One region of the Levilactobacillus suantsaii genome, then DNA from elsewhere that is predicted to be linked to it. Evidence: predicted binding sites of a transcription regulator. Region 1 holds the regulator's gene; the other holds the start of a gene.
What was found. The regulator Rex, encoded in region 1, represses fermentation and respiration genes when NADH is low (regulators of the CRP and FNR family bind a similar motif). The targets are predictions, from matches to a motif close to TTGTGAANTANTTCACAA.

Region 1 (5,861 bases):
AATGCAAGAACAGTAAGAAGATAACCAGAATTAGTGAGATCAACGCCCCTAACAGGTTGATAGCGGCTTTACCCAGCCACCAGCCTTCTCGGACCCGGAACCAGTGAATAATCATCCCGGATTGGGACAAAGTAAACGGGACGAAGACCCCAACCGCATACAGCGGAATCAGTAAGGTCGTTTGCCCGTGGAAGATGAAAATCAACACGATGGCCCCAACGGCTAACGAAATGATTCCATTGGAATAGCCTAAGCGATCCCCACGGTCCAGATAAGCGTGTGGGAGAAATTTGTCTTTAGCCAAATTGTAAGCCAAAATGGGAAAGGCCGAGAACCCGGTGTTGGCCGCGACCGCTAAAATCAAAGCCGTAGACAGTTGCAGCAGGTAGTACAGCACCCCGTGGCCAAAGACGCCAGTGGCGATTTGGGAAAGGACGGTCTGACTCGATTCCGGTCGAATCCCCATGTAGTAACTCAAGTAGGTAATCCCGGCAAAGAAGATGGCCAAGATTCCAGCCATAATCGCCAGCGTCGTCGCCGCATTATGCCGCTTCGGGGCCTTAAAGTTCGGCACCGCGTTACTGATGGCTTCGACCCCGGTCAGAGAAGATGACCCAGAGGAGAAAGCCCGAAAGAACAGTAGCAGCGTCATGCCTTGCACCGGCGCACCTAGTCCGGCAGCAGCATGGTAAGTCACTTGACCCGTCGCGATGTTGTATAAGCCAACCCCGACCATGACTAGAATCATGACGATGAAGAAATACACTGGAATGGTCAAAAAGGCCGCTGATTCGCGCATCCCCCGTAGGTTCAATAACATAATCCCAATCACAATCAGGACGGATACTAACACCGAATACGGGGACAACGCCGGAATCGCCGACGTGATGGCCTCGGTCCCAGAAGTGGTCGAAACGGCCACGGTCAACATGTAATCAACCAGTAATGATCCCCCGGCGACCAGCCCCGCGTTTTGGCCCCAATCGGTGGTCGCAACCACGTAGGCCCCCCCGCCGGAAGGATATGCCCGGATAATCTGCTGATAAGAAAGCGTGATGGCAAATAACAGTACTAAAACCAAAGCGGCAACCCAGAGTTGGTACATCAGGGCTGCAGCGGATAAGGTAATTAAGACTGTGGTAATTTGCTCAGTACCATAAGCCACGGAAGATAGCGCATCAGACGACAGTAACGCTAAAGCTTTAAACTTAGTTAGCGCCTGGCCGCCTTCGTCCATGGTTTTGAGGGGTTTCCCAATTAAAACCCGCTTTAAATAATGCCACATGACTATTTACTCCTTATCTCCACGAAATAATGATTGAAACCCCGGCCAGAGACCGGAAAACACCACTCGCTTTTGCGAATGCAAACGTCATTCTACTACATCTAGGTCCACATTACCACAATTCTTCGCATTAACAACCCGCAATTTTACCGCCCCGAAGCCCCTCGCCGCCACCCGCTGCTTTCACTCCTAGGTACTCGTTGCCCGTCAACTTGTTTACCGGCTTAGCGATCCACCCATTTATCGGCGCCACCGCACACAAAAAAGCCCGGACCGAGGTCCAGGCTTGATAACACATTACTAATTTAATTGAGCTTACATCATACCGCCCATGCCGGGTTGTGCGGCTGGAGCAGCAGGTGCTGGGTTCTTTTCTGGCTTGTCCGCAACCACCGCTTCGGTCGTCAGCAACAAGGCAGAAACAGAAGCAGCGTTTTGCAGGGCAGAACGGGTGACCTTGGTTGGGTCGGTAATGCCGGCAGCAACCATGTCTTCGTACTTACCGTTGGCGGCGTTGTAACCAATACCTGGCTTTTCGCCCTTTAAGTGTTCAACGACAACGGAGCCTTCAACACCAGCGTTTTGCGCGATTTGGCGAACGGGTTCTTCCAGAGCGCGGAGCACGATGTTGACCCCCGTCTGTTCGTCGCCTTCAGCTTCAACGGCGGCGACATCCTTGATGACGTTGATCAAGGAAGTCCCCCCACCAGCAACGAAGCCTTCTTCAACGGCGGCACGGGTCGCGTTCAAGGCGTCTTCAATCCGGTACTTGCGTTCCTTCAATTCGGTTTCAGTAGCAGCACCGACCCGAACGACAGCAACCCCACCGGCTAACTTCGCCAAACGTTCCTTCAGCTTGTCACGGTCGAAATCAGAAGTCGTGTCAGCGATTTGACCCTTGATTTCATCAACCCGAGCGGAGATTTGGTCCTTAGAACCAGAACCTTCAACAATCGTGGTGTTGTCCTTCGTGACGTTGACCTTTTGAGCTTGGCCTAATTGATCGATGGTCGTGTCCTTTAAGTTCAGGCCTAAGTCATCGGTGATGACAGTCCCACCAGTCAGAACGGCGATGTCTTGGAGTTGAGCCTTCCGGCGGTCACCAAAGCCAGGGGCCTTAACAGCAACCACGTTGAAGGTTCCGCGCATCTTGTTCAAGACCAACGTTGGCAAAGCTTCACCAGTGATGTCATCGGCGATGATCAACAGGGAACGGCTTTGTTCAACGACGGATTGTAATAATGGTAAGATGTCTTGGATGTTCCCAATCTTCTTATCCGTGATTAAGATGTATGGGTTGTCCAGGTTAGCTTCCATCTTGTCGTTGTCGGTGACCATGTATTGAGACATGTAGCCACGGTCGAATTGCATCCCTTCAACCACGTCCAGGCTGGTTTCAACCCCACGGGATTCTTCAATGGTGATGACCCCATCGTTACCAACCTTTTCCATGGCGTCAGCAATCAAGGAACCAGTTTCCTTGCTGGCAGAAGAAATCGAGGCGATTTGGGCGATGTCGTCCTTGGTCTTCACATCGTGAGACATCTTGTGCAGGCCCTTAACGGCAGCGGCCGTTGCCTTTTCGATCCCGCGACGGATGCCAACTGGGTTGGCACCGGCCGTGACGTTCTTCATGCCTTCGTTAACGATGGCTTGGGTCAAAACCGTGGCCGTCGTAGTCCCGTCACCAGCGATATCGTTGGTCTTGGAAGCAACTTCGGAAACCAGCTTAGCGCCCATGTTTTCAAAGTGGTCGTCTAATTCGATGGCCTTAGCGATGGTAACCCCATCGTTCGTGATGGTCGGGTTACCGTAACTTTGTTCCAGCACCACGTTGCGACCCTTAGGCCCTAAGGTGGTCTTGACCGTGTCAACTAACTTGTCGACACCGGTTAACATTGCGCTACGTGCATCTTCAGAAAATTTCAATTCTTTAGCCATTATTCTCGTTCACCTCATATAGATTTTTTTAAATGAATTTTTAAATCAATCGTGGGGAAAGTCTTAGTCGATAACCGCAACTAAGTCCTTTTCGTGTAAAACAAGGTAAGTCTGGTCTTGGTACTTAACTTCCGTACCCGCATACTTATCGAATAAAACCTTGTCGCCAACTTTGACGCTTGGCGCAACCTTATCGCCATTGTCTAACACCCGGCCGTCGCCGACTGCGACAACGTTAGCCGTTTGCGGCTTTTCTTGCGCGTTACTTGCTAACACAATGCCGCCAACCGTTTCTTCTTGCTCTTCTGGTTGGTCTAAAATGACGCGGTCTCCTAATGGTTTTAACACTTGAATCCCTCCAATGAACTTACTATTAACATTAGTTTTTAGCACTGTTAGCACTTGACTAACATAAGTGCTAATCACAGTTTCTAATATATGAGTTTTCGTTTTAAAAATCAAGGAATTTAGCAAACTTTCTAAGGCGGCCCAACCAGTTGCACCCAATAACACCGTGTCGCCCCGGGCTTCTCGCCATTAGCGTACCAAAAAGGCGCTGGGACCGTGGTCCCAGCGCCATTCTCACCAATTCATCCTGCCTCTAGCATTTAAGGGGCGCAATTAGTCAGTTAAACGTGACGTTTTAAAGCCCTTAGGCTTCCTTTTGGTTGTAGTGTTCCAAAAAGTAGATCAGGGTCTGCAGTTCGTTGGTCAAGTCCACGTTTTGCACCCGAACGCCCTTCGGCACCGTAATCCGCAGTGGCGTGAAGTTCAAGATTCCTTTGATGCCACCCGCCACAGCTTCATTCGTCACTTCTTGGGCGACATCGGAAGGAATGGTCAAGATAGCGACCTGAATTTGCTGTTCCTCGAGTTGCGTCCGCAAATCAGACATCGGGTAAATCGGGACCCCACTTTGAATGGTGTTCGCAATTTCTTCATTGATATCAAACGCCGCACTGATCCGGACGTTACTGTCCTGGTGAAAGTTAAAGTTCAAGAGGGCGTGGCCCAAATTCCCGACCCCGATCAAGGCGACACTAGTCAGTCGGTCTTGGTTCAAGATCTTGCGGAAAAACTTAATCAAACTCTCGACGTCGTATCCGTAACCACGTTTCCCTAACGCTCCAAAGTAGGAAAAGTCCCGCCGAATCGTGGCGGAATCCACCTTTACTGCCTCGGAAAGTTCCGTGGACGAAACCCGCGTCTTATCCGCGTCCAAAAGAATATTCAAGTAGCGATAGTAAATCGGCAACCGTTTCGCCGTCGCGCGTGGAATTTTTTGTTCTGTCAAAGCATGTTACCTCCTAATCAATTCTTGCCGGTCATCGCTTGATAAGATTTCGTCACGATAACTTACAAACCTAACTTATAGTCTAATTGTGAAACCTGATTTCCTATAGATTATAGCATATCAGCCCATCTTGTGAAAGAATTTGCAAATATTTTTCAAATTCCTTCACAATCTGCATTTGTGCATAACGAGCCTAATTATTTCACAAGCCCGCCCAAAACGCAATTTTATTTCTCATATTTCTCACAAACTAGTTTACGGGGCAAAATTGTAGCGGTCGCTTCTACCCGTTGCTTCCCTCCATTCCCCCCTAGACAATATTTCGGCTTAACTGCACAATATGCTAAAATGAAGGTTATTAATGAAAGTCATACCGAAAAGGAGGTTGGTTTTGTGATTCTCTTACAAGTCCAACAAGTGTCCCGGCGGTTTGGCGCTACCGTGCTGTTTCACGACGTGACTCTCGACGTCAGTGACCACGGCCGGGTAGCGCTCGTCGGACGCAACGGGGCTGGTAAATCCACCCTAATTAAAATGATTGCCGGGGAAACCACCCCCGATGACGGTCAAATCACCCGCAAACGCGGATTGACCGTTGGCTACCAGGCGCAAAACGCCGGGTTAAACTCTACTAAAACTGTTTGGAATGAAATGTTAACCGTCTTCGCCAAGTTACGGGCGATGGAACAAAAAATGCACGACCTGGAAGGCCAAATGAGTGACCCCCAGGTCATTGCTGACGCCGACCAATTGCAGCAGATCACCAAGACCTACGATCAATTGCAACAGGACTTCAGTGACCAAAATGGATACGGCTACCAAGCCGAGATTCGGGGCGTACTCCACGGGTTCGAATTCAACGAAGACTACTATGATAAACCTGTCAGCGAGCTTTCCGGGGGACAACGGACCCAATTGGCCTTAGCCAAGCGCCTACTGGAAAAACCGGACCTCTTGATCTTAGACGAACCCACGAACCACCTCGACGTCGAAACTTTGACCTGGCTAGAAGGCTATTTACAAAGTTACCCCGGCGCCCTACTCGTCGTCTCCCATGACCGGTACTTCCTGGACCACGTGGCAACTGAAGTCTATGACATGTCCCGTGGCAGTCTCAGCCATTATCAAGGTAACTACTCGCACTTTATCGACGAGAAAGCTCAGCGACTCCAGCAAGCCTGGAAGGAATACGACAAGCAACAGACCGAAATCTCCAAGCTCGAAGACTTCGTTAACCGTAACATCGTGCGGGCCTCGACTACCAAGCGGGCCCAGGCCCGGCGCAAACAATTGGAAAAGATGGACCGCTTAGACCGGCCCGAGGGTGACGAAAAGGTCGCG
Region 2 (5,861 bases), 990 kb from region 1:
TCGATGCAGCCTTCATCTCGTTTTTCGTGGGAGCCCTAACACTTCTAGTGATCAACCTCCTGTTACGCTCATCACGGCAACTTACCCAGCCCACTGACCGGCCGAATCCCTGGTGGATGTGGGTCGGCGGCGTTATCGGCGCCTTATTCGTCCTGGGCAACGTCTACCTGGTCCCAATTCTAGGTACCGGGCTGACCGTGGTCATCGTGTTAGTTGGCTTAATGGGCGGCAGTTTACTTATCGATAACTTTGGTTGGCTGGAAAGCCAGCGCAACCCGGTCACGCTGGTTCAAATCGTGGGCCTACTGATTATGGTCGGTGGGGTCGCTTTGATTCATTTAGCTTAATCTAATTTCCCCGTCTGGTGCCTGCCGTGACTAGACGGGTTTTTAGACATGAAAAGGGGCCCATCATCTCAGTGATGAGTCCCTGATCAAAGCTGCTGTTGCTTGCAAAGTTATGGTTTAGCCATTAATGAACTAGCCATCGGCCTTTTCTGGATGACCTTGCAAGTAAATCACGTGAGTATTCAAGTATTCTTCGATACCGTGACGACCATCGTCACCACCGATACCGGATTCCTTCCAGCCAGAGTGAGAACCGTTCATGGCTTCGAAGTTGAACCGGTTGATGTAGGTTTCCCCGTCTTCCAGTTCGTTAGCTGCCCGAGCAGCGTTGTCCAAGTTCTCAGTGAAGATGGAAGACGTCAACCCAAAGTCGCTATCGTTAGCCATGTTGATGGCATCATCTAAGGTCTTGAAGGTGACAATTGGCAGAACTGGGCCGAAGATTTCGTCTTGCACGATTTCAGAATCCTGCTTAACATCCTTGATAACCGTTGGGGCGTAGTAGAACCCGTTTTCGATTTCAATCTTGTGACCACCAGTAGTGACCGTCCCGCCGGCTTCAACGGCACGTTGAACCATGCCGTCGACCTTGTCCAAAGCGGCTTGGTTGATCAATGGACCCATGCCGGAGTCTTTGTCGGCGATTGGGTTAGCAACCTTAACGGCGGCCATCTTGTCCGTCAACTTCTTGGTGAATTCGTCAGCCACGTCTTCTTGGACGTAGATCCGTTCACAGTTGTTGCAAAGTTGACCGTTGTTGTCGATCCGTGAGTCGATGATGGATTGAACCGCCAAGTCGATGTCGGCATCGCTGCAGACAATAGCTGGGGCCTTCCCACCTAATTCCAGAGAAACCTTGGCCATGTGCGTGGATGCTGCAGCCATGACCCGCTTCCCGGAATCAACGGACCCGGTCAAACTAATAATGCCAATCTTCTTGTTGTGGGATAATTCGTCCCCGACAACCGAACCAGGACCCGTAACAAAGTTAACAACACCCTTTGGAATGCCAACCTTGTCGACAATCTTCGCAAATTCCAGCGCTAGGTTTGGCGTGTCAGAACTTGGCTTCATGACAATCGTGTTCCCGGTGACCAAAGCTGGCCCCATCTTCCGGGCAATCAGGAAGAATGGGAAGTTCCATGGTAAGATCCCGGCGGCAACCCCGATTGGTTGCTTGGCAATCATGATGTTTTCGTTCGCGTTGTCGGATTGAAGAATTTCCCCTTCATAGGTCCGCGCTGCCGATGCCATGTAGTCGAAGTAGTCCGCGGAGAACATAATTTCCGTGGTGGCTAAGGACCGAATCTTCCCCTGTTCTTCTTGGAGCATATCGATTAGGTGATCCGCTTGGTTGCGAACTTCCGTAGCCACGTCGTGTAAGTATTGGCCCCGAGTTGCGGCTGGAACGAACTTCCAGGTCTTTTCAGCTTCGTAGGCATCGTCGATGGCAGCTTTCGTTTCCTCGCGGGTCGCACTTGGCACCGTGGAAATCTTTTCCCCGGTCGAAGGGTTGAGAACCGTCAATAATTTCCCTGAATCGGAGTCCTTAAATTCACCATTAACGTACATTTGATAGTGCTTTAAATCTGTCGTAGTTGACATGTTTATGGCTTCCTTTAATTTTGAATTAATGACGACAACTAAATGATTCTGCGATTACTTACCCGGAACGTAATCTGGGTCGATAACTAAGACTGGCTTGATGGTCTTCCCACTGCCAGAGTCGGCGTTGGCTTCGTTGATTTGATCGAACTTGTAGAACTTTTCAGTCTTGTCGAAGTCAAACATGCCGGCTTGATAGAACTTGATTAACCGTGGAATATCAACTTGTGGAATGGCATCCCCCATGTTGACGCCGACGATCTTACGGTCGTTGACACAGAGGTCGTTCCAAGTATCCAAATCAATGTGGTTTGGCGTAACGGCGATTGTGGCGGTCGTCCCACCTTGGGCTAAGGCTTGAATGGAATCTTCCATGACTTTCTTGACCCCAGTAGTATCAACAGCCCAGTTGACACCGTAGCCATCCGTCAACTTCTTGATGGCTTCAACGGCATCTTCGCTCTTACTGTTGATGGTGTCCGTCGCGCCTAATTCCTTGGCTAAGGCCAAGCGAGAATCAACCACATCAATGGCGATAACCGTGGTGCAACCCGCAATCTTGCCGGCCATCATCGCAGCCAGACCAACGGCCCCAGTCCCAAAGACAGCGATAGTGTCGCCCGGCTTTGGTTGTAAGGTGTTGAGCACGGTCCCGGACCCGGTGACGTAGCCACAGCCCAGTGGCCCTAATTTCCGCAAATCCAAGTCCTTTGGTACCTTAACCGCGTTACGTTCCCGAACCACCGTGGTCGTGGTGAAGGAGGATTGGTCGAACATATCATCGACCTGGTGCCCATTTTCAGTAAAGTGAGCACTGCCGTCTGGCCGAACCCCAGACAAGTTATTCGCCGCGTAGTTTAAGCATTGTGTTGGAATCCCCTTCAAGCAGTTCGTACAATTGCCACAACCATAGAAGGAAAGAACGACGTGATCGCCGGGCTTGAAGTCCTTGACTTCGGGGCCAACCTTTTCAACAATCCCGGATCCTTCATGACCCAAGATGATTGGATAACCGATTTCCGCGTCACCTTTCCGTAACGCTTCGTCGGAGTGGCAAATCCCAGTCGCTACCATATGGATTTGCAAATCATCCGCCTGCATTGGGGCTAACTCAACATCGTCCCGCATTTCAAAGGAATCGCCTTTTTTATCAACAACTGCCGCTTTGATACGCATACAATCATCCCTATCTGTAAAATTCTGACATCCAGCAACTTGATCGTTGTGATTAATTCACACATTATAGTCTTTTTCTCCCACCAACAGTGGGAACACAAGTGGTAGCGGCACTTGCAAAAAAAGTCAGATTGTGAAGAATTACTCATTCCGCTCTACAAGTTCGTTATACCACTTTTTCGATTGAAATTAAAGGGCTTTCAGAAAGATTTTTCAAGTTTTTCGCTCCCCACTTCCACGCTTTTGTTGCCCCTTTGTTGTTCAGTTCACATTTTCCAGAACATTCCATCAGCGCCCCAGCGTTACGCTCGCAGCGGGTAAATCGGTCAACCCAATTCCGCGACAGTTGGGCATTTATCTTCCCTGTAGTCGTTTAAGGTTTCGACCATTAACTAATTGAAAAACTCGTTGAAAAGAGGCTTAGCATTGACCAACGTGTTACGGCCACTTGCCAACCAAACGATGACCTTGCAAACTGAAAAGTTTGCCCACTGACTTAACGAGATGAAAAAACGCCCGGTCCCTTACAGGTCCGAGCGCTGCTTTGCTTTAGTTACATTTTAAAATCATGCCGTTTATTTCTCCACCATAAACGAATGGTCCGGAATCCGGATCAACGTGTACCGGTGCGCCAGGCGTCCGGCATGCAAGCCAATCCCGTTCAAGAAGTTTTTCTTGTAGGTGGTCTCAATCACGCCGACCCAAGCCTTTTGGTGCCGCTGGTCATATTTCGCAACTTTCTTTTTATTCCACTTATACGCAGATGCTGGTAAGTTGATTGGCTTCTTCCCCGTCGATACGGTCGCAACGGTACTATCGACCTGGTAGCGCTCGCCTTCAGTCAGGTAGGTGTACTGTTGGATTGGCTTGTCACCACCACCGTTATTGACCTCGACGTAATACGACGAGCCCTTGCTATCACCGGTAGTCAAGACCAGTGGTTCGTAACGCGTCTCCTGTGTGACCCGACTGCCCAAATGACTCTCGTTTTGGAAAAAGGTGGTGGCACTCATCCCCCCGAAGAACAGGAGCCAAACGACCAGTTCAACTGTCGAAATGATGAAATTGCGCCACGAGAAGCTCCGGCCCTCCTTCACAATCAAATGAATCCGCCGTACTCGCATATCATGCGTCATCCAGACGAGGGTGATCAGAACCAGTAACCACAAGCCCATCCCCACTAAGTTCCAACTTGATTTCATTCCAACATTCGTTCCCTTCCGCAATTTCTCCAATATTAAATGCTAAATTTCAATTACCCTTAAGCTTACGAGATTCGCCTACCGAATACAAGCGCATTCTAAGATTAATTCCGTTATACTAAAGGCAGTTTATTTCCTTAAGGAGGTTCTTGCTCTGTGTGTACTAGTCTAACCTATACGAACGGTGCCGGCCACCACTTTTTCGCCCGCACCATGGATTTTCCGACCACCACGCCCTGGCGGCCCGTCTTTTTACCCCGAGATTACCAATGGACCACCGCTTTGGGGGTGACCCGCACCACCCGTTACGCGTTATTGGGTGGCGGACGCCCCGCCGCGGACCGGCCGGCCTACCTAATGGCCGATGGGGTCAACGAAGCGGGTATCACCTGTGCGGAGCTTTATCTGCCTGGCGCCGTGACCTACGCCGACGACCCCGTTGCCGATAAAATCAACCTGACCCCGCAAGACTTCATCAACTGGGTCTTAGGTGAACACAACAGCCTTACCGCCGTAAAGCGCGATCTAGCTCAAGTCCGACTGATCAACCGCCGTTGGGGTAACGACCGTTATGTCTATCCCTTCCACTGGCTGTTAAGCGACCGGCAGGGACACACGCTGGTCATCGAGCCCACTAGTCTGGACCTACACGCCGTTGCCAACCCCAGCGAGGTGTTGACCAACACACCGGTACTGGCAACCCATGAACAGAACCTGAACGACTTTTTAGGCGTCTCGGCCGACCACTTTACCACGGCGACCATCGCCGCGGCTAAAACCTATCTGACGGAGCATCCCGATTTACCCACCAGCACCGTGCCGACCCGGCGCTTCCCGCACGCTTATTCGGCAGATTAATTTTGTATTTTACAAGCCCTTTCAAGACTTTAACCCGATTGATATTATGTTGAAACAATACTGTAACAACGTCTTGATAGTATTGAAGATGTTGTTTACATAGTTTTAATTAATTTCCAAAAAAATATTTATCAATGAGGGGTTTGTTTAGTTCTATGAAGAAAACAGTTGCTAAAGTTATTTTGTCACTCGTTGCCACGGTTGCCTTTGCGTTCACTGGTGCTCAAATGAGCCAACCAACTGAAGCGCAGGCCGCTTCCCAGGTGTCTTACAGTAAGATCTACAAGGTTGCCAAGGCCCAATTAGGCAAACCTTACGGCTGGGGCGCCACTGGCCCTTCCCGGTTCGACTGCTCCGGTTTCACCAGCTACGTGTACAAGCACGCCGCTAAGAAGACCATCCCCCGGACGGCCCAAGCGCAATACAACAAGTACAAGCACGTGTCTTACAAGCACATCAAGAAGGGCGATTTGGTCTTCTTCGGTGGCAGTAAGCATTCCATCTCCCATGTCGGCTTATACGTTGGCAATGGTAAGATGATCGATTCGCAAAACCGTGGTGTGGTGAGAGAAGCCGTTCACGCCCCATGGTGGCACGCAGTCGGTTACGCCCGCGTCGGTAACGTCATCAAGTAAGCAACTTTAGCAAAACTGATTTCAGCAAACAAACGACC

Region 2: the regulator Rex is predicted to act here: its motif matches at 3,260-3,277, upstream of H3M12_RS01735 (NAD(P)-dependent alcohol dehydrogenase).

What each region holds. Positions count from the first base shown of each region.
Region 1 covers NZ_CP059603.1:1,356,308-1,362,168, reverse strand. Annotated here, with positions in the region: gene H3M12_RS06275 (APC family permease) at 1-1,285, opposite strand, end outside; gene groL (chaperonin GroEL) at 1,601-3,226, opposite strand; gene groES (co-chaperone GroES) at 3,290-3,574, opposite strand; gene H3M12_RS06260 (redox-sensing transcriptional repressor Rex) at 3,879-4,520, opposite strand; gene H3M12_RS06255 (ABC-F family ATP-binding cassette domain-containing protein) at 4,914-5,861, shown strand, end outside.
Region 2 covers NZ_CP059603.1:364,375-370,235, forward strand. Annotated here, with positions in the region: gene H3M12_RS01725 (DMT family transporter) at 1-347, shown strand, start outside; gene aldA (aldehyde dehydrogenase) at 480-1,952, opposite strand; gene H3M12_RS01735 (NAD(P)-dependent alcohol dehydrogenase) at 2,007-3,128, opposite strand; gene H3M12_RS01740 (LVIS_2131 family protein) at 3,704-4,330, opposite strand; gene H3M12_RS01745 (linear amide C-N hydrolase) at 4,487-5,188, shown strand; gene H3M12_RS01750 (C40 family peptidase) at 5,344-5,823, shown strand.